DNA from 3 places in the Extibacter sp. GGCC_0201 genome. Region 3 is predicted to be linked to each of the others. Evidence: predicted binding sites of a transcription regulator. Region 3 holds the regulator's gene; each other region holds the start of a gene.
What was found. The regulator NrdR, encoded in region 3, represses ribonucleotide reductase genes. The targets are predictions, from matches to a motif close to CACAANATNTTGTG.
Positions count from the first base shown of each region.

Region 1: a site for NrdR is predicted at 4,880-4,893, ahead of nrdD (anaerobic ribonucleoside-triphosphate reductase). Genes of this name have one in related genera too.
Region 2: a site for NrdR is predicted at 3,838-3,851, ahead of HJV72_RS02655 (ribonucleoside-diphosphate reductase subunit alpha). Genes of this name have one in related genera too.

Region 1 covers NZ_JABFCH010000017.1:533-8,152, reverse strand. The annotation lists gene HJV72_RS11930 (alanine/glycine:cation symporter family protein) at 55-1,440, shown strand; T-box leader at 1,504-1,752, shown strand; gene HJV72_RS11925 (ABC transporter substrate-binding protein) at 2,035-3,051, shown strand; gene HJV72_RS11920 (ABC transporter permease) at 3,085-3,966, shown strand; gene HJV72_RS11915 (ABC transporter ATP-binding protein) at 3,959-4,732, shown strand; gene nrdD (anaerobic ribonucleoside-triphosphate reductase) at 4,955-7,084, shown strand; gene nrdG (anaerobic ribonucleoside-triphosphate reductase activating protein) at 7,088-7,576, shown strand; gene HJV72_RS11900 (deoxyuridine 5'-triphosphate nucleotidohydrolase) at 7,569-7,620, shown strand, end outside.
Region 2 covers NZ_JABFCH010000003.1:25,769-33,388, reverse strand. The annotation lists gene HJV72_RS02680 (aspartate kinase) at 1-291, shown strand, start outside; gene HJV72_RS02675 (CBS domain-containing protein) at 313-729, shown strand; gene HJV72_RS02670 (amidohydrolase family protein) at 787-1,578, shown strand; gene HJV72_RS02665 (DMT family transporter) at 1,615-2,508, shown strand; gene asnA (aspartate--ammonia ligase) at 2,690-3,700, opposite strand; gene HJV72_RS02655 (ribonucleoside-diphosphate reductase subunit alpha) at 3,902-6,127, shown strand; gene HJV72_RS02650 (ribonucleotide-diphosphate reductase subunit beta) at 6,152-7,195, shown strand; gene HJV72_RS02645 (DMT family transporter) at 7,226-7,620, shown strand, end outside.
Region 3 covers NZ_JABFCH010000023.1:51,053-58,672, forward strand. The annotation lists gene arcC (carbamate kinase) at 1-202, shown strand, start outside; gene HJV72_RS14715 (ferredoxin) at 264-449, shown strand; gene HJV72_RS14720 (helix-turn-helix transcriptional regulator) at 605-811, shown strand; gene HJV72_RS14725 (hypothetical protein) at 814-1,263, shown strand; gene HJV72_RS14730 (ABC transporter ATP-binding protein) at 1,340-2,113, shown strand; gene HJV72_RS14735 (ABC transporter permease) at 2,115-3,329, shown strand; gene HJV72_RS14740 (YlmC/YmxH family sporulation protein) at 3,454-3,696, shown strand; gene nrdR (transcriptional regulator NrdR) at 3,781-4,233, shown strand; gene truA (tRNA pseudouridine(38-40) synthase TruA) at 4,460-5,194, shown strand; gene HJV72_RS14755 (exodeoxyribonuclease III) at 5,228-5,980, shown strand; gene ymfI (elongation factor P 5-aminopentanone reductase) at 5,977-6,702, opposite strand; gene HJV72_RS14765 (efflux RND transporter permease subunit) at 6,910-7,620, shown strand, end outside.

The DNA of each region.
Region 1 (7,620 bases), on a different contig from region 3:
CTATTTTTATCAGAAAGTGCATAGTAAATCAAAGGAAAGAGAAGGGGGAATAACATGTTTGATGCAATTAATTCTTTCGTAACAACCATCAATGGGTGGGTATGGGGCTGGTTCATGATTATCCTGCTGTTCGGTACCCACGTGTTTATGACAATCCGTACAGGATTTATCCAGCGAAAGACACTCTCAAAGGGTATTAAGCTGTCTGTAACAAAAGACCCGGAAGCAGAAGGTGAAGTATCGCAGTTCGGAGCTCTTACGACCGCACTGGCGGCTACCATCGGTACCGGTAATATCATCGGTGTAGGTACAGCCATTGCAATCGGGGGACCGGGAGCAGTATTGTGGTGCTGGCTTATCGGTGTATTCGGAATCGCGACGAAGTATTCCGAGTCATTGATTGCTGTAAAGTACAGAGTCAAGACGGAGGACGGCCGTATGCAGGGTGGTGCCATGTATGCTCTGGAACGGGGACTTAACATGAAGTGGCTCGGTGTAACATTTGCGGTGCTTGCAGGATTCGCTTCCTTCGGTATCGGCTGTGCGACACAGGTCAACGCAATCGCAACCGTATGTAACGAGAACCTTGGCCTTCCAAAGTGGCCAATCGGTATCGTTGTCGCAGTCCTTACCGGAATCGTTATCTTCGGTGGTATCAAATCTATCGCCAGAGTATGTGAGAAGCTGGTTCCTTTCATGGCTATCTTCTATGTAATCGGATGTATTATTATCTTAGGTATGAACTATGACTACATCATCCCGGCACTTGCAACTATCGGCAGGCTTGCCTTTACACCGGGTTCCGCAGCAGGCGGCCTTGTGGGCGGCGGTCTCATGATTGCCATGAAGATGGGTGCTGCCAGAGGATTGTTCTCTAACGAGTCTGGTATGGGTTCTGCTCCTATCGCAGCTGCAGCAGCTCAGACAAGAAACCCGGTTCGTCAGGCGCTCGTATCTTCCACAGGTACATTCTGGGATACCGTAGTTGTTTGTGCTATGACAGGTCTTGTACTTGTTACGACTATCATGAAGAACCCTTCCATCAATGCAGACCAGATTGAAAACGGCGGTGTTCTTACATCCATGGCATTTGGCCAGATTCCATATCTTGGACCAATTATTCTGACACTTGGCATTATCTCATTTGCCTACTCTACGATTCTTGGATGGGCTTATTACGGAGAGCGTTGTGTGGAATATTTTGCAGGCAGCAAGGTAATGTTCGTATATCGTATCCTTTATCTCCTGGTTGCAGCGATTGCTCCTATCGTAGCGCTTGACCTCGTATGGCTGATTGCCGATACGCTGAATGCGCTTATGGCAATACCAAACTTGATTGCGGTGCTGTTATTGTCGAATGTAATCGTAAAAGAGACGAAGAAGTACATAAACGACCTCGATGCAAAAGACGATACGCCGGTTCCGGTTATCAAGGACTAAAAATATTTTTAAATTTGACTTGACAAATGCACTTTGGTGAATTAAAGTATATGGTGTAAATAAGAAAAACCGTTGAGAAAGAAGAGTAGATTATCTTGCGACATCCAAGAGAGCGGCAGGTGGTGTGATTGCCGTATGAAGGAGATAGTTGAATGGACTTTCGAGGGCAGCCTGAAATCGTGCGAGAGTATGGCTTGTCGGGAACCGAACCCGTTATCAATCAGGAGTGTATGTTAGTACATGAGAAAAGTGGACGATTCGTCAATTTGAGTGGTACCGCGATAATAAGAGTTAATTATTACCGCCTCAAACCTAAAGGTTTGGGGCGGTTTTTTGCGCGTGGTAGAGATTGCGGGCATTTTCAGAAAAACCAGATATTGCGCTAGCGCAAATAGATGGTTAGTTCTGAAAATATCAGCGGGGCACCCGCGACCGAGAGACCAGGGGTCACGAGGTGCCCGCAATCTAAGGCTGAAAACATTTTCAGAAAACCAAGATATTGCGCAGACTCAGCCATCTATCGCCTGCCCGCTCTGCTATGATTTTCTCTCCTAACAGCAAAAGGATTCTATGAAAAGAAAAGGAGAAAGAACAATGAAAAAGAAAGTAACAGCAGGATTATTAACAGCAGCAATGACAGCAGTATTACTATCCGGATGCGGAGATTCATCCCAATCTTCCGGAGGCTCGGATAAGGAGAGCTACACTATCGGTATCGAGCAGTTTGCAGAGCACGGGTCTCTGGACAACTGCAGAGAAGGATTTTTAAAAGGACTTGAAGAAGAGGGCATCAAAGAGGGCGATAACCTGACGGTCGAGTATAAGAACGCGGCGGCAGATATGGGAACGGCAGGACAGATATCCGACGGCTTCGTATCTGACAAGGTAGACATGATCTGCGCGATAGCGACGCCGACGGCTCAGAGCGCGTACAATGCGGCGATGGACAGCAAGATTCCGGTCATCTATACGGCGGTGACTGATCCGGTGGCGGCAGAACTTGCAGACGAGGAAGGGACTCCGGTAGGCGAGGTGACAGGAACGTCCGACAAGCTTCCTGTAGAAGAGCAGCTGAAGATGATCCGGGAAATGCTTCCGGATGCGAAGAAGATAGGTATCATGTATACGACAAGCGAGGCGAATTCCGTATCCGCTATAGCAGAGTACAAAGAGCTGGTGGGCAAATATGATTTTGAACTTGTGGAAAAGGGTATCACGGCGACTGCAGACGTATCCCTTGCGGCGGATGACCTTTTAAGCCAGGTCGACTGCATTACGAACCTTACGGACAATACTGTCGTAGCATCGCTGCCGACGATACTCGAAAAGGCGAACGATAAGAAGATTCCGGTGTTCGGCAGCGAGATCGAGCAGGTAAAGATAGGATGCCTTGCGGCAGAGGGAATCGACTATATCGCACTCGGCAGGCAGACCGGAAAGATGGCGGCCAAGGTTCTTAAAGGGGAAGAGAAGGCTTCGGAGATGAAGTTTGAACTGATTACGGAACCAGGATTCTATGTAAATACAAAAGTGGCGGAGAACCTTGGAATCTCCGTGCCGGAGACGCTTTTGGCAGACGCGGTTGAGAGTTTTGATGAGATAACAGAGTAGAAGAAGTATATTTCGCATGCGGGAGGCATTTTCATGAACTTGATTGTAACCATTATTGAACAGGGGCTCATATATGGGATATTGGCTTTGGGGGTCTATATCACATACAAGATACTTGATTTTCCAGATCTTACGGTCGACGGAAGTTTCCCGCTCGGGGCAGCAATTACTGCTGCCCTTGTCACACAGGGCGTGAATCCGTACCTGGCTCTGGTTGCGGCATTTGCGGCAGGAGTGCTGGCAGGCATATGCACAGGTCTTATCCATGTGAAGTGCAAGGTGAGGGATCTGCTGTCCGGAATTATCATGATGACAGCGCTCTGGACAGTAAACCTCTATATCGCGGGGACGTCGAATGTTCCGCTCTTTTCCCAGAAGACGATATTCAAGAACGATATGATAGACGGCATCGTACCGGAGGTCCTCAGACCGTATGCGACATTGATAGTTATCCTCATATTAACCGTGATAAGCAAGGTGCTCCTCGATCTGTACCTGAAGACAAAGTCAGGGTATCTTCTGCGTGCAGTGGGGGACAACGATACGCTTGTCACCTCGCTTGCCAAGGATCAGGGGAATGTGAAGATTCTTGGCCTTGCCATAGCGAACGGGCTCGTATCCCTGGCAGGATGTGTCTTCGCCCAGGAGGAGAGGGTATTTGAAATTTCCATGGGGACAGGGGCGATTGTCATCGGCCTTGCAAGCGTTATCATCGGCACAAGCATTTTCAAGAAGATGACAGTCTTAAAGGCGACGACTTCTGTATTGATAGGTTCTGTCATATACAAGGCATGTGTCGCGGTCGCCCTTAAGAACTTTGAACCTCAGGCGATGAAGCTGATTACGGCGGTTCTGTTCCTTATCATACTCATCGTCAGCATGGAGAGAAAGAAGAAGGTGAACAAAAATGCTTGAACTCAGGGGAATCGAGAAATATTACAATCCGGGCACGATAAATGAAATGTGCCTCTTCCACAATTTCAACCTCAAGATAGAGCAGGGCGAGTTCCTGTCCGTCGTAGGGAGCAACGGTTCTGGAAAGACGTCTATGCTGAATATCATATGCGGCAGCATACCATTGGAAGCCGGACGCATATTTATCAATGAAAAGGATATTACGAAGGAAAAGGAATACCGCAGAAATGAGCGGATTGGCAGAGTGTACCAGAATCCTGCCATGGGGACGTGTCCGTCCATGACGATTCTGGAGAACATGTCTCTTGCAGACAATAAAGGGAAGCTCTACGGCCTTGGAAGAGGGACGAATAGGGCGAGGGTCGGATATTACAGGGAGCAGCTGAGCCAGCTCGGACTTGGCCTGGAGGATAAGCTGGATATCAAGGTAGGGTCGCTCTCAGGCGGCCAGCGGCAGGCGATGGCCCTGCTCATGTCTACGATGACGCCAATCGAGTTCCTGATTCTGGATGAGCATACGGCGGCCCTCGACCCGAAGACCGCAGAGCTCATCATGGAACTGACGGATAAGATTGTCAGGGCAAAGCAGCTGACGACCATTATGGTTACCCACAACCTCCGGTACGCCGTGGAATATGGAAACCGTCTTCTTATGATGCATCAGGGAGAAGTGATACTGGATAAGAAAGAGGAAGAAAAAGACAGCATTACGGTGGATGATATTCTGAAACTGTTCAATGAGATAAGCATAGAATGCGGCAACTGATGGCCGCATTCTATGCTGCTTTTCAGAGGGGAAATAATTATATACAATTTGCAGAGCCGCTGCAGGCTCTATTTTTGTGAATTATTTTTCAGGCGCTGTCATTGACGCTATACATCGGGAATGGTAAGATTAATAAGTGAGTAAAAACACATGATATTGTGATGGTGCCGGACATCTATACTAAATATAGGCTGACATCGGTGAGAAGGAAGGTATGCTTGAATGAAAAATGAGGTAAGAGTAGTAAAAAAAGACGGTACAAAAGAAGAGTTCAACGTGCAGAAGGTAGTGGTTGCTGTAAATAAATCTGCCTACCGTGCACTTGTGAAATTTACAGAAGAAGAGCTTGGCTTTATCTGCAGCTTCGTGGAGGAGAAGGTAGATGCCAGGAACGTGGCCGAGATACCGATTGCGGAGATGCACAATGTGGTGGAAGGCGCTCTTGAGAAAGTGAATCCTGTCGTGGCTAAGAGCTACAGGGATTACAGGAACTACAAGCAGGACTTTGTACAGATGCTGGATGAGGTATACAAGAAGAGCCAGTCTATCATGTACATCGGGGACAAGGAGAACAGCAATACGGACAGCGCGCTCGTGTCTACGAAGCGGAGCCTTATATTTAACGAGCTGAACAGGGAGCTGTACAAGAAGTTCTTCCTTACGGTCGAGGAAGTACAGGCCATCCGGGACGGATACATTTATATTCATGACATGTCGGCGAGACGTGACACGATGAACTGCTGTCTCTTTGATGTAAAGGCAGTTTTAAGCGGCGGGTTTGAGATGGGGAACCTCTGGTACAATGAACCGAAGACGCTGGATACGGCATTTGACGTAATCGGCGATATCGTGCTGAGCGCTGCAAGCCAGCAGTACGGCGGATTTACCGTACCGAGCGTAGATGAGATTCTGGCGCCTTACGCTGAAAAGTCACACAGGAAGCTGATTGATAAATATACGGAGCTGGGACTTGATGAAGAGACGGTACAGAAGGTTGCCTGGGCAGATCTAGAAAAAGAGATGGAACAGGGGTTCCAGGGATGGGAGTACAAGTTCAACTCCGTGTCTTCCAGCAGGGGCGACTATCCGTTTATCACTGTCACGGCAGGTACTGTGACGAATAAGTACGGCAAGCTTGCAACGAAGAAGATGCTGGAAGTACGCGGTAACGGACAGGGCAAAGCAGGACATAAGAAGCCGGTGCTGTTCCCGAAGATAGTATTTTTATATGATGAGAACCTTCACGGACCGGGAAAACCGCTGGAAGATCTGTTTGAAGCAGGTATAGAATGTTCTGCCAGGACGATGTATCCTGACTGGCTGAGCCTTACCGGAGAAGGTTATGTCTCCAGCATGTACAAGAAATACGGCAAGATCATAAGCCCGATGGGATGCCGTGCATTCCTTTCACCCTGGTATGAAAGAGGGGGGATGGAGCCTGCGGATGACAGAGACGAGCCTGTGTTCGTAGGCAGGTTCAATATCGGAGCCATCAGCCTGCATCTGCCGATGATTTATGCTAAGGCGAAGCAGGAGAGCAGAACGTTCTTCGAGGTGCTGGACTATTACCTGGAACTCATCCGCCAGCTGCACGTTCGGACATATGAGTACCTCGGGGAGATGAAGGCGTCCACCAATCCGCTCGCTTACTGTGAAGGCGGCTTTTACGGAGGACATCTCGGGCTGTATGACAAGATTAAGCCGCTGCTCAAGTCTGCAACCGCATCCTTTGGCATTACTGCCCTGAATGAGCTGCAGCAGCTGCACAACAAGAAGTCCCTTGCGCAGGATGGCCAGTTCGCGTTAGATACTTTGCAGCATATCAATGATAAGATCAATGAGTATAAGAAAGAGGATGGACACCTCTATGCCATCTATGGAACCCCGGCAGAGAACCTCTGCGGCGTACAGGTCCAGCAGTTCCGCAAAAAATACGGTATTATAGAGAATGTCTCAGACAGGGAATACGTAAGCAACAGCTTCCACTGCCATGTTTCGGAAGAGATTACCCCGATTCAGAAGCAGGATTTAGAAGGGCGCTTCTGGGACCTGAGCAACGGCGGAAAGATACAGTATGTAAAATATCCGGTCAATTACAATAAAGAAGCCATAAGGGCACTCGTCAGGCGTGCCATGGAGAAGGGATTCTATGAAGGTGTGAACTTGTCTCTGTCTTACTGCGACGACTGTGGACACGAGGAGCTGTCCATGGATGTCTGCCCCGTATGCGGCAGCAAGAACCTGACGAAGATAGATCGTATGAACGGGTATCTTTCCTACTCAAGAGTAAAGGGGGACACTCGTCTCAACGAGGCCAAGATGGCAGAAATAGCAGAAAGGAAAAGTATGTAGAAGATGCGGTATCATAATATTACGAAAGATGACATGCTCAATGGTGACGGACTGCGCGTTGTATTATGGGTTTCCGGATGTTCACACGGCTGTAAAGGATGCCACAATGAGGTGACGTGGAACCCGGATGACGGTCTCATATTTGATGAAGGTGCAAAGAAAGAGATATTTGAAGAGCTGGACAGAGATTATGTAAATGGGGTAACCTTCTCGGGAGGCGACCCGCTCCATGAGGCAAATATTGCGGATATAACGGCTCTGGCATGCGAGATCAGGAAGAGGTATCCAGATAAGACGATCTGGCTCTACACAGGCAGCGTCTGGGAAGAAGTCAAAGACCTGGAAGTGATGGATTACGTGGACGTGCTTGTGGACGGGGAGTATATGGAAGACAAAAAAGACAGCACGCTCCACTGGAAGGGAAGCTCCAACCAGCTGGTTATCGACGTGAAAAATACGAAGAAGACAGGAGAGATAGTGTTACATGGCTAAAAGAGTTGCACAGTTCCACAAAGTTAGTTTTGAACAGTTTAAGG
Region 2 (7,620 bases), on a different contig from region 3:
GAATTCGAAGAGAAAGAACAGAAAGTGATTGCAGGCATCCATCGGGCGGTAGAACCAGACTTTCTCGAACTGGAGTCAGACCTTGCGCTCATTGCCGTCGTCGGACGGGGCATGCGCGCGACAAGGGGAACGTCAGGCCGTATATTTTCGGCACTTGCACATGCCAACGTAAATGTCAAGATGATCGACCAGGGCTCCAGTGAGCTGAATATCATCATCGGCGTACGCAATCATGATTTTGAAGCCGCGGTCAGAGCATTATACGATATCTTTGTGACAACGCAGATATAACAGGACAAGGGGAGGTCTGCAATGAATATTTTATTTTTTCTCAAGCCTAAAAGCGAACTCGCTTACATCTATGATTACCATACACTTCGTCAGGCACTTGAAATTATGGAATACCACAAATATTCTTCCGTGCCGATATTGAACCGGGACGGCAAATATGTCGGCTCCATCACGGAAGGCGATTTGCTTTGGGGGCTGAAAAGGCTTGATTTGATGAATCTTCACGATGCGGAGGACATCAGTATCAAGAAGATAGAGAGAAGGCTTGATTACCAATGCGTCAACGCAGAATCTAATATGGAAGATCTGATAGGAAAGGCCATGGAACAGAATTTCGTTCCCGTCGTCGACGATGAGGAGCATTTTATCGGCATAATCACCCGTCGTGATATTATCGGGTACTGCTACGATAAGATGAGTGACTGTGATAAACGTTGAGCAGTACATATCTGACCGGGCATGGACAAAAGACATAACAGAAGAAGGATGAGCATAATGACAATAGATTTTCATACACATATGTTTCCCGATAAGATAGCGAAGGGGACCCTGGACTTTCTGGCTTCGGTCTGTCATATAGAACCATATACGGACGGCACATACGAAGGGCTGAAGGCCTCTGGTACTGCGTCCGGCGTGGATATGAGCATCGCGCTGCCCATCGTGACAAAGCCTTCCCAGTTTGATTCAATCAACCGTTTCGCCGCAGCGCATCAGGAAGGACGCATCCTCTCGTTTGGGAGCATCCATCCAGAAAGCGGAGATTATAAGAATCAGCTGAAGCAGATCAAAGCAATGGGAATGAAAGGAATCAAGCTGCACCCTGATTATCAGGAAGTGTATTTTGATGATATACGCTATAAACGAATCGTGGACTACGCGTCAGAGCTTGGCCTGATTATAAGTGTCCACGCAGGACAGGATCCTAAGTGCCCAGAAGATGTGCACTGCACTCCCCGGATGGCGGCCCGGCTTATCGATGAGGTGCAGCCGGAGAAGCTTGTACTGGCCCATCTTGGAGGTAACGGCCTATGGGACGATGTGGAAGAATATCTCGTAGGGAAACACGTCTATTTTGACACAGGAGTTGTGCTTGGAAGAATCGCTGATGAACAGTTTATAAGGATTGCCAGGACTCACGGCAGCGATAAGATTCTGTTCGCGACAGACTCGCCGTGGGCCGGACAGAAAGAATTCATCAGCTATCTGGAATCAATGGACCTTACAGAGGAAGAGAAGCGCAGCATATCCGGAGAGAATGCAATGCGGCTGCTAGATCTTCTGTAGCTACTGTGAATACAGGAAAGGGCAGGGATGTGGACTATGAAAAGACTGGCACCTTTATTTGTTTTGATGGCTTCGGTACTATGGGGCTCCATGGGAATTATAACAAGATATGTGGCGGCAATCGGATTCAACACGAGGCAGACCGCCGCAGTCAGAATCACTTCTGCCGCGGTCGTGCTCATACTGTTCCTGCTTATCACTGACCGCAGCAAGCTGAAGATACGTAAAGAAGATTTCAAATGGTTTCTGGGTACCGGACTCGGAAGCCTGTTTATCAATAATCTGGCCTATGCGGCAACCGTGCAGAGGGCATCCCTCTCCGTAGCAGTCGTGCTGCTGTATACGGCACCGTTCTTTGTAATGATTATGTCGGTCCTCTTCTTCAAAGAGAAGCTGACGCTCCAGAAGATAGCTGCCCTTTTCCTTTCATTTGCGGGCTGCATACTCGTGGTAGGGCTGTCTGGCGCAAATGTGGGCGACAATGTGTTAATCACGCTGCTGATTGGACTGAGCGCCGGTTTCGGATATTCCCTTTACAGCATATTCGGTAAAGTCCTGATGGGAAGATATGAATCGCTGACCGTCACGGTCTATACTTTTATCCTGGCGAGCCTCGCGTCGCTCGTTATCGCGGAACCTGTATCCATGGTCAAAATCATTGCTGCCAATGCGGAAAAAATGCCGGTAACGGTAATCGGAAGCGTCATCACGCTCGCATTGCCGTATATCTGCTATTCTGCCGCATTGAAATACATAGAAAGCAGCAAGGCGTCCATCATAGCTTCCTTTGAAGTCGTTGCGGCAAGCCTGTTTGGCGTCTTCCTGTACCATGAGCCGCTGGATCTATTTAACATCGTAGGCATTGTTTGCGTCGTGGCCGCGCTGATCATACTGCAGCTGAAGCCAAGGAGTGAATTGGAAATCTCGTAGATTGGCCACAAGAGAAGAGCCGGAACCGGGCAGGGGATGCTAACTCGCATGACATTCCCTGCCTGGTTCCGGCTCTTCCTGCATTATGAATTCTGCGATAAGGGTCGCGCCTATGCCGGTAATATAGACAGCTGTGCCGACGCATCAAAGCAGATGCCATCGGCGTCCGCTTTCCCCATCCTTACAGAAGATTGATATTGTGGGCAGATGCTTCCTCCAGCATCTCCTTCGGCCATATAGAAGACTGCACTTCTCCGATATGTGCCTTTCTCAGATACAGCATACAGATGCGCGACTGGCCGATTCCGCCTCCGATAGTGTAAGGCAGCTGGCCGTCGAGCAGTGCCCTCTGGAACTCCAGCTGCGCCCTGTCTTCGCAGCCTGCGGCCTTCAGCTGGCGGCGGAGTGCTTCCTCATCCACACGGATTCCCATGGAGGACAGCTCAAGGGCGATATCCAGAACCGGATAGTATACGATGATATCACCGTTCAGTTCCCAGTCATCATAATCGGGAGCACGCCCGTCATGTTTCTCACCGGAAGCAAGCACCTTCCCAATCTGGGAGATGAATACCGCGCCTTTTGCCCTGGCAATGCGGTATTCCCGCTCCTTGGCATCGGCCCCAGGATAAAGGTCCTCCAGTTCCTGTGACGTGATGAATGTTATCTCATCCGGCAGGAACGGCTCTATGTAGTTATATCTCCTGGACATGAATTCTTCTGTCTCTTTCAGTGCAGAATATACCTTACGTACTGTGTAGTGGAGCGTCTCCGTGTTCCGTTCTTCTTTGGATATGACCTTTTCCCAATCCCACTGGTCTACGTAGATAGAATGGATATTATCCGTATCCTCATCTCTGCGGATAGCGCTCATATCTGTGTACAGGCCTTCTCCGGAATGGAAATCATAACGCTTCAGCGCGTAACGTTTCCATTTGGCCAGAGAGTGGACGATTTCCGCCGGCGCGTCCTCCTGTTCTCTGATGCCGAAGGAAACCGGCCTTTCTACTCCGTTGAGATTATCGTTAAGACCTGATTCCGGCTTTACAAACAAAGGTGCTGAGACACGGGTCAGGTGCAGAGATTTGGCCAGTGCACGTTCGAAGTGGTCCTTCACTTCCTTGATTGCGACTTCTGTCTCCCGGATCGTAAGCGGGGATGCATAGTGGTCCGGGGTGATTAAATGTTCCATATGTAAGACTCCTTTGCGTATTATTCTATCTTTTAATGTATACTTACAGACAGGCGTAAGTCAAGGAATTCTTGATACGGATTTTGCACCGGAAGAAGATAAGAGAGATTTTCTGGATATAACTGCATCTTGCTAAATACCATATGTTGTGATATCATCTGATGTATCCACAACAATTTGTGATTATATGGAGGAAGAACAATGGAAGACATAAGAATCAAAGGGCTGGAACAAGTTCTTGCACATATACAAGGAGATTTCAAAGACCCTGAATATGACCTGACACTCCTGTACAGCAAATACGAATCACTCCTGAAACCAGGACTGCATGACAGGGAAAAGCTGTCTCTGCTCACGAAAGCGGCCGTCGAGCTCACCACCCAGGAGGCGCCGGGATGGGAACTGATAGCGGCACGGCTCTTATACGCAGGTTTTCGTGACAGTCTGGATGATGCCATGAAAAGTTATGGAATCACAGGCTTCTATGACAAGATCGTATTTCTTACCGAAGAAAAACTATATGGCAGCTATATATTAGATCATTACAGCAGGCAGGAAATCGAGGCGTTCGGCAGGATGATACAGGAGGAGCGAAGCAGGCTTTTTACATACTCCGGCCTGGATCTGCTCCTTAACCGCTATGTTATCCGTACCCGAAATGGTACTGTGCTTGAGACTCCGCAGGAGATGTTCATGGGGATAGCCATGCACCTTGCTATGAAGGAAAAGGACAGACGCTCAGAATGGGTACAGCGTTTCTACGATATGCTGAGCCTGCTCAAGGTGACGATGGCAACACCTACGCTTTCCAATGCGAGAAAGCCATACCACCAGCTTTCTTCCTGTTTCATAGACACGGTTCCCGACAGCCTGGACGGCATCTACCGGAGCATAGACAGCTTCGCGAAAGTGAGCAAATACGGCGGCGGGATGGGGTTGTATTTTGGAAAGGTGCGGGCAAGCGGCAGTACGATACGTGGATTCGAAGGAGCGGCAGGAGGTGTCATCCGCTGGATCAAGCTTGCCAATGACACCGCGGTGGCCGTGGACCAGCTCGGAGTCCGCCAGGGCGCGGTGGCCGTCTATCTTGACGTGTGGCACAGAGACCTTCCGGAATTCCTGAAGCTTAGGACGAACAACGGCGACGACCGGATGAAGGCGCACGATGTATTTCCGGCCGTATGCTATCCTGACTATTTCTGGCAACAGGCGAGAGACCATATCGAAGGTGACTGGTATCTCATGTGTCCCCATGAAATTCTGACCGTAAAGGGATACGCGCTGGAAGACTGTTACGGTGAAGAGTGGGAGCAAAAATATCTGGACTGCGTGCAGGATACGAGAATATCCAAACGGGTCATACCAATCAAGGAGATTATCCGTCTGATTATCCGTAGTGCCGTAGAGACAGGGACTCCGTTTGCCTTCAACCGGGATACGGTGAACCGTATGAATCCGAACTGCCACAGAGGCATCATCTACTGCAGCAACCTCTGCACAGAGATTGCCCAGAACATGGGTGGGGTAGAGGAAGTGTCTCAGACCATCGAGGAGGTAGACGGAGAGGAGGTTGTCGTAACCGTGACCAAGCCGGGGGAATTTGTCGTGTGCAATCTGGCCAGCATCTCGCTCGGACATATCGATGTGACGGATGAGGCAGAGCTTCGCCGCACGGTGTCTTCTGCGATGCGTGCACTTGACAATGTCATCGACCTTAATTTCTTCCCGGTTCCGTATGCAAAACTGAATAATGAAAAATACCGCCCGGTAGGACTCGGTGTCAGCGGGTACCATCATATGCTCGCTAAAAATGGAATCGCCTGGGAAAGCGAAGAGCATCTTGCATTTGCCGAGAAAGCATTTTGTGCAATCCACCGCGCCGCCATAGAAGCCAGCTGCGATATCGCAGAGGAGAAAGGTGCCTACGCATACTTCGAGGGAAGCGACTGGCAGACCGGGGCTTATTTTGACAAGCGCGGCCTTACCGGAAACGGATGGGAGCAGCTCCGTGCAAGGATTGCCGCCTGCGGCGTTAGAAACGGGTATATGCTGGCCGCTGCTCCGACGAGCAGCACGAGCATCATCGCCGGTACGACGGCAGGCCTTGATCCGGTCATGCACAGGTTCTATCTGGAAGAAAAGAAGAACGGGCTCATACCTAGAGTTGCGCCCGAACTTTCAATGGACACGTACTGGTATTACAAGAACGCACATCTGATTGACCAGATCTGGTCCATCCGTGCCTGCGGCGTACGCCAGCGCCATATCGACCAGGCACAGAGCATGAATCTGTATATTACGAACGAATACACGTTCCGAAAAGTGCTGGACCTGTATGTGCTTGCATGGGAGTGCAAAGTAAAGACTATCTATTATATACGCTCCAGGAGCCTGGAGGTGGAAGAGTGCGATGTGTGCTCTTCCTGACGTTCAAACAGAGAGGAGAAGGATATGTCAGAACTGACGAAGAAGATGCTTTTCAATCCGGACGGGGACACCGATGTCCTCAGCAGAAGGATGATTGGCGGCAACACGACAAATCTCAATGATTTTAATAATATGAAATATACATGGGTCAGCGACTGGTACCGCCAGGCGATGAACAACTTCTGGATACCAGAGGAGATCAGCCTGGGAGTGGATATAAAGGATTATCTGCACCTTCCCGCTGAGGAGCGCAGAGCATATGACAAGATACTGTCCTTCCTTATCTTCCTGGACAGTATACAGACCGCGAACCTCCCGCATATAGGCGAATATATCACGGCGAATGAAGTCAATCTCTGCCTGTCGATTCAGGCATTCCAGGAGGCGGTACACAGCCAGAGCTACAGCTATATGCTGGATACAATCTGTGAGCCGCAGAAGCGCGAGGAGATCTTGTACCAATGGAAGGAGGATGAGCATCTGCTTCTGCGTAACGAGTTCATCGGCAGCCTGTACAATGAGTTCCAGGAGACGAAAAGTGCACCGTCGCTCGTGAGGACTCTTGTTGCAAACTATATATTGGAAGGTGTATACTTTTATAGTGGCTTTATGTTCTTTTACAATCTTGGACGCAACGGGAAGATGCCTGGCTCCGTACAGGAGATCCGGTATATCAACCGGGACGAGAACACGCATCTGTGGCTGTTCCGCAGCATGCTCCAGGAATTGAAAAAGGAAGAGCCGTGGCTGTTCACCGCGGAAGATATAAACGTATACCGGCATATGATACGGGAAGGTTGCGAGCAGGAAATCCGATGGGGACACTATGTCATCGGAGACAAGATTCAGGGGCTGACGAAGGATATGGTAACCGGCTATATCCGGTATCTTGGAAATCTGCGATGTGCAGGTCTTGGGTTTGAACCAGTATATGACGGATATGACAAGGTTCCTGAAAGCATGCGGTGGGTAGAACAGTATTCGAACGCGAATCTGATCAAGACAGATTTTTTCGAGGCGAAAAGTACCGCCTATGCCAAGAGCAGCGCGCTGGCAGACGACCTGTAATGACAGGCCGGCGGACAGAAAGGATATATTATGAAGCAAAGAAGCAGCCTGTTCTATGGCTCCCTGATTCTGATACAGAATATCTTGATCGGCATAGGCAACCCGATTGCAAAATACGGGATGTCCTCTTTCCCTTTCTTTTTATATGTGTCCGTACGTTTCCTCATGGGGTGCCTGTTCCTCGTACTAATATTCCACAGACGGATATTTGCCGGTATGAAAGCATCCTTCTGGAAGCCGGGTACGCTGATATCGGCTCTTACCGCTGGAGCGTATATTCTCGGTACGCTGACATTTAAATATACGACGGCTACGAGCGCCGGCTTTCTGTTCGCGCTGCCGGTCATATTCACCCCGTTTCTCATGCGCTTCGTATCAAAGGTAAAGATAGCAAAGGAAAAATACATACCGATTCTCGTCGTCGT
Region 3 (7,620 bases):
GGAAGAGGAACTTGGCCAGATTACGGTAGAACAGGCGAAGGAATATATGGATGCGGGACATTTCGGTAAGTATAACATGCTGCCGAAGTTCAGCGCTTCCGTGGCTTTTATCGAAAAGAGAGAAGGACGCGGTGCGCTTATAACTTCATTTGACAAGCTGGATGCGGCACTGAAAGGAAAGACAGGAACTATCATAAAATAATTGCTGCATAACCTGGAGCTTCACGGGACATACTAAGGAAAAATGCGAGGAGGATTGACCGATGAAAGCCAGAGTAAACGAAGGATGCATTTCCTGCGGTGCCTGCGTAGCCATCTGCCCGGAGGTGTTCCGCTTTGATGATGATGGCATCGCGGAGGCATATGCCGACGTGGAGCCGGAATACGAAAGCACGGCAAAAGATGCAAGGGACGGATGTCCGGTGTCTGTTATAGATATTGAAGAATAGTGGGGATGTACATGACACATTGAACGGGAAGGCGCAGCGCCTTCCCGTTTTGCGGTGCCGAATAAGTAAGATGTAAAATCAGCTTGACATATAATGTAAAGCAGACTATACTATAAATGTAAAGCGTGCTATACAAGAAGGAAGGGGCAGACGTTATGAAAACCCGGATACAGGAACTGAGAAAAATACATAAGCTGTCCCAGGAAGAGCTGGCGATGGCGGTCGGGGTCACACGGCAGACAATCATCTCGCTGGAGCGGGAGAAGTATACAGCTTCACTCGTGCTGGCATATAAAATAGCACGGTACTTTGGAGTGAAGATAGAAGAGGTGTTTGACTTTTCTGATGTGGAGGAGATATAGGTATGGAAGACTACAGGAACAAATTAAAGCGCGGTATTATATTTGAAAGCATATTTGCAGCAGTGTCAGTAGCGGTAATTGTCTTAAGCTATATGAGGGCAAGCGCCATGGATGCGTCAGAACATGCGGGGAGCTTTTTCCAGGGATTCCAGGCAGGGATGTTTACCGTGTGGGCGGGAGTGATGCTCTATGGAATATTCGTGTCGGCCAAGGCGCTTCGGAGCAGGGAATATCTGCGGAAGCTGTACATCAAAGAGCATGATGAACGGACGCTTGAGATATACACGAAAGGCCAGGCCAAGGCATACAGGCTGTGCCTTATAGCATTCATGACTGCATCGATTATAGCCGGATATTATAATACGGCGGTATTTTATACGCTCATGGTTGTCACGGCTTTTTCGGCAGTGTGCGGCGGCCTGATGAAATTTATTATGTCCCGTTCATTATAATGTTGTTGACAAACAGAGAAAAAAGAAATATTATTGTATTAGCATAATAATACAAAAATTTATGAGGAGCGCAGTTATGATTGAGATTAAGAATTTGACAAAAATCTATAAACTGAATAAGAAGCAGATGTTGGAATCCAAGACGAAGAATCCGATGAAAACTGCTGTAGACAATCTGAGCCTGGATGCGCATGAAGGTGAGATATATGGGCTTCTGGGACCTAACGGTGCCGGAAAGACGACGACGCTCAGATGCATTGCAACGCTGATCAAGCCTACGGAAGGGGAAATCTACGTCAGCGGACATGAGGTCCAGAAGGAACCAGAGGCGGTAAGGGAAAGCATCGGATTTCTCACAAGTGACATTAAGCTGGATGAACAGTTTGATGTGGATTATATGTTCGGTTTTTTCGGACGCCTGCATAATGTTCCGCAGGATGTGCTGGGAAGACGCAAAGAGGAGCTCTTTACATACTTTGGAATCAAAGATTTTGCCCACAAGCAGATTAAGGAACTATCTACAGGTATGAAGCAGAAGGCGGCCATTGCGGTGAGCCTTGTCCATAACCCGGATATCGTAATCTTCGATGAGCCGACCAACGGGCTTGATATCATTACAGCGAGAAGCGTAACCGACTATCTCAGGAAGCTGAGAGATGACGGGAAGCTTGTCATCGTATCCACGCATATCATGTCTGAGGCAGAGAAGCTGTGTGACCGTATCGGCGTGATTATTGAAGGAAACAAAGTGGCCGAGGGCACGCTGGCGGATCTGCTTAAGATGACCGGCACCGATGATTTGGAAGAGGCGTTCTTCGAGCTGTATAAGGAAAGAAAGGGGGAACTGTAAGATGAACGGAATCAAGCATATATTTGGGAAAGAGATGGCCAGAATATTCAAAGACAAGAAGATGGTGTTTTCCGTATTCTTTCTCCCCGTACTTATCATGATATTGATTATGACGATTATCAGCGGTCTTGTATCCAATATGGAAGACGATATAGAGTCCCACGAATCGGTAGTATATGTTGCAAACGAGCCTGCCAGCTTTAAAGCCTTCCTCGGTGACAGCAAGCAGGAATTCAAGTCCAGGCTCATTGACGCTGGCGGGATGGAGAAAGCCAAGAAGGATATCCTTGACGGCAAAGCCGATCTGATTATAGAATTTCCGGATGGATTTGAAGATGCCGTCGGCGGCTATGAAGCCGGAAATACGATTCCACAGGTTAAGACGTATTATAATCCTTCCGAAGATTATTCCAAGGCGGCATATGAGAATATTTCGGGTGGTGTTCTGGAAGCCTACCGGCAGTCGCTGCTTGCGGGACGTGTAGAGGATCTGGCACAGCTCACCGTGTTTACAGTGAATTCAGACAATGAAGATATGATTATCCAGGACGATGAGAAAGCCAGCGGCAAGGCGATAGGGATGATGCTTCCGTACTTTATCACGATTCTCCTGTTTGCGGGAGCTATGGGTATCGGAACCGACATGATAGCGGGAGAGAAGGAGAGAGGAACGATGGCGAGCCTGCTCGTGTCCCCGGTCAAGAGAAGCTCTATCGTTCTCGGAAAAGTGTTCTCTCTTATGACAATCTCCGGCATATCATCTCTTATATATGTGATTGCGATGGTCGTATGTGCGCCTCTGATGATGAAGTCGATGGTAGGCTCCGGGGCGGACAGTCTGAACATCAACCTGAGCGTACAGCAGGTAGTGATGCTCGGCGCACTGCTCGTGGCGATTGCGTTCCTCTACTCCAGCATCATCGCGCTTGTCTCAGTATTTGCCAAGTCTACGAAAGAGGCGAATACCTATGTGATGCCGGCTTATATGCTCGTGCTTATCATAGGGCTTCTGACGATGTTCACGACAGGGGATCCGACACAGACAGACTACTATATTCCGCTTTATAACAGCGCGCTTGTAATGAAGGGAATACTGGGCCAGAACGTGACTATGCTGCAGTATGGCATCACCCTGATAGAGACGCTTGTAATCGGCGGCGTACTCCTGGGCGTCATCGTCAAAGCCTTCCAGAGTGAAAAAGTCATGAACGTCTGACACTTCTTATCCGTCTGCATATACTGTCAATAAGAAGCAGATGCAGACGGAGGGGGTCAGGCCCCTTTCGAAAGGGGCCTGACCCCCTTGTGCATTCTGCACGATTCGGGAGGAAGAACGCTGTATGAGACTGAGTGAGCTTCAGAATAAAGAAGTGATCAATACTTGTGACTGTAAAAGGCTTGGATACGTGGCAGACCTGATAATGGATGACTGCGGGTGCCGCGTGGAAGCTATCATTATTCCAAAGTCGGGCAAGTTCTGTGGATTTTTTGGCGACGGGAGCGAGTATATCATTCCGTGCAAATGTATCAAAAGAATTGGACCAGATGTCATACTGGTAGAAATTCACGAAGAGACAAAATAAAGGGAAAAACTGGCAATGTTGTTTGACTTCTGCCGATGCAGCAGATATACTATATGTATTACAGAAGAAAGGATTTGGGTCAAGATGAAGTGTCCATACTGCAACCACCTAGATACAAGAGTCATAGATTCCAGGCCGGCGGAGGACGGAAGCTCCATCCGCAGAAGACGCTCCTGCGACGTGTGCGGCAAGCGGTTTACCACATATGAGAAGGTAGAGACGATTCCGCTCATCATCATCAAAAAAGACAACAACAGAGAACAGTATAACCGTAAGAAAATCGAGAACGGTGTCCTCAGGGCATGCTATAAGCGTCCGGTATCCGCAGATGCAATACAGCAGACGGTGGACTCTATCGAGACGAAGATTTTCAGTCTGGAGGCGAAGGAGATTCCGAGCAGTACGATTGGAGAGATCGTCATGGAAGAGCTAAAAGGGCTGGACGAGGTGGCTTATGTCAGGTTTGCTTCCGTGTACAGGGAGTTCAAAGACGTCAATACCTTTATGGATGAGCTGAAAAAAATCCTGGATAATTAGGAATACGTGTAAGAAGGTATTTACGAAATATGTCGTATAGTGTTAGAATAAGGAAGAAGCAAAGGGATATGTTTGCTTCTTCCTTTTTACTGTTTTCGGATAACATCAGTTCATTAAGTATACCTTATTGAACGTTAGCAGTTCAATAAGTATACATAATTATCGTGGAAACAGATGATGATAAGTAACAGAGAGCAGACGTAGATTCAGATTGGGTGAGATGCAGATGAGAACGTATAAATTAACCGTATCATATGACGGGAGCAGATATCAGGGATGGCAGAGGCAGGCCACGACAGATAATACGATTCAGTTCGTGCTGGAGTGGAGCATAGGGAAACTGGTCGGCTACAGGGTCCATGTGGACGGCTCGGGCAGGACAGATGCCGGTGTACATGCCAGGGGGCAGGTGGTGAGCGTCAAACTGTCCAAACTATATGACCCGCAGGAGTTTAAAGATTCTCTGAACAGGTATCTGCCGGAAGATATCAGAATCGTCAAAGCAGAGCTTGTCAAAAACGGGTTCCACGCCCGCAAGAGCGCAAAGGGTAAAAAATATGAATATTATATCGACTGCCGTGAAAAGCCGGATGTCTTCTCCCGCAGATATTGCTACCACTATCCGGAGAAGCTGGATATCGAGGCGATGCGGGGGGCGGTCGAGTATCTCGTCGGCGTGAAGAATTTTACAAGTTTTACGGACGACAAAGACTGCGGGGATCCTATCCGCAGAATTACGAATATCAAGATCGTGAGCACAGGCGATAAGGTCCGTATCACATACTATGGTACGGGATTCCTCTATCATATGGTGAGGATATTGACCGGCACGCTGCTGGAGATTGGAACCGGAAAAAGGGATGCGTCCATGCTCCCGGTCGTGATTGCGGCAGAGGACAGGAGCCTGGCAGGCTTCCTTGCCCCGGCAAGAGGCCTGTTCCTCAGAAAAGTATATTATTAAGCAAAGAAGCAAGAAATAATTGGAGGACGATAAATGAAGCTAATTTCATGGAATGTAAATGGAATCCGCGCCTGTGTACAGAAGGGGTTTATGGATTTCTTTGAAGAAGCGGATGCAGATATCTTCTGCATCCAGGAGACGAAGATGCAGGAAGGGCAGCTTGAATTGGATACGCCTGGCTACTACCAGTATTGGAACTATGCAGAGCGGAAAGGATATTCCGGGACTGCCATATTCACGAAAGAAGAGCCGTTGTCCTATTCCTGTGGCATCGGGATAGAAGAACATGATAAGGAAGGCCGGGTCATCACGCTGGAGTTCGAGGATTTCTACTTTGTGACGGTGTATACGCCAAATGCACAGAGCGAACTGGCAAGGCTGCCATATCGTATGCAGTGGGAAGATGCGTTCCTGGCCTATCTCAAGAAGTTAGAAGAGGATAAGCCGGTCATCTTCTGCGGCGACCTGAATGTAGCGGCCGAGGAGATTGACCTTAAGAACCCGAAGACGAACAGGAAGAATGCAGGATTTACTGATGAAGAAAGGGACAAGTTCCGTAAGATAAAAGAATCCGGCTTCATCGATACGTTCCGCCATTTCTATCCAGATACAGAAGGAATCTACTCATGGTGGTCCTATCGCTTCCGTGCAAGAGAGAAGAATGCAGGCTGGCGTATCGATTACTTCTGTGTGTCAGAAAGCCTGGAAGACAGGCTGGAGGACGCGAAGATCCACACGAGCGTCATGGGTTCGGACCACTGCCCGGTAGAACTGGATCTGCGCTAATAGCCCCCGTCGATGCCTATAATCTGCCCCGTCATGTAGGACGGGGCAGTTGCTATGTTCCAGAGCATTTCCGCAGCCTCCTCTGGGGTACCGAACCTGCCTGCAGGAATCTCGTCAGCCAGCTGTGCACGTTCTTCGTCACTTAGCTGACCATTCATCTCAGTGTCGATGACACCGCACGCCAGAGCATTCACCTGTACGTTGCTCGGTGCCAGTTCCTTTGCCAGAGCCTTTGTAAGTCCATTCACCCCGCTTTTGGATGCTGAATAGGCAGCTTCGCAGGAGGCGCCGGAATTTCCCCACATAGATGAGACATTGACAATCGTTCCACGCTTCCTGCGGACCATGGGAGGGATAGATGCCCTTGAACAATAGAAGACGGACGACAGGTTCGTCTGAATGACGCGGCTCCATTCCCCGTCGGTCATATCGCTCAACAGGCCGATGTAGGCGCATCCGGCGTTGTTGATTAGTACGTCGAGACAGCTGCATCTGCTGTATATAAAGGAGAAAATCTTATCAACATCTGCAGAATCACTCACGTCGCCTGTAACCATATCGCAGGAACCGCCTGTTGATAATATTTCTCTTCTTACTTCTTCCAATGCGTCCGCAGAGTTCCGGCAGTTGAGAAAAACATGATAGCCTCTGGCGGCAAAAAGAAGGGCGGCGGCTTTTCCGATACCTCTGGAAGCACCCGTAATGAGGGCATATTTTGACATTTGGCATATCCTCCTAGTCTCTGTTTTCATCAATTCTAAAAAAAATCTTAAATCGTATTTTTCCTGCCATTATTATATACTGGAATCGTTGCTATTTAAACCCTCAAGTGCTATTATTTACGTATCAGCGATTAGCCCCGCCCTATGCGGGGGCCTGCAGGGCACTTTTGTCCGGGTCTAGGCGAATACTCAGAAAGAGGGACATCAATGTTATCAAAATTCAGTGTGAAAAGGCCTTATACGGTGGTGGTAGGAGTTGTGTTGATCATAATTCTCGGGATTGTGTCATTCGGGAATATGACGGTAGATCTGCTTCCGAGCATGAACCTGCCTTATGCCATGGTAATGACGACATACCCGGGGGCAAGCCCGGAAGAAGTGGAGACAGTTGTAACAAAGCCTGTGGAACAGACGATGGCAACTGTGAGCAACATAAAGAATGTACAATCTGTATCAAATGAAAATGCTTCAACAGTGATTCTCGAATTCGATCAGACAGCCAATATGGACTCTGTCACTATAGAGATGCGGGAAGGACTGGATCAGATCAGCGGCTTCTGGCCGGATGAAGTAACCAATCCCATTATTATGAAACTGAATCCAAGTATGATGCCTGTACTGATTGCGGCAGTCAGTGCTGATGGAGAAGACGCGGCCGAAACGACCCGGATCATCGAAGAGCAGATTCTTCCGGAAGTGGAAAGCGTAGAAGGCGTGGCGTCGGTCTCTACCGCAGGCAGCATCGAAGAGACCGTACAGATTACTGTAAATGAACAGAAGATAGAGGACTTGAATGAAGAGGTCAAGGCGGAATTAGAAAAGAAGATGAATGAGGCGGCCTCGGCCCTCCAGGCGGCCAAGGAGCAGGTGGAGAACGGCAAGGCGGCGCTGGCGGCCGGCAAAGCTCAGGCATCTTCC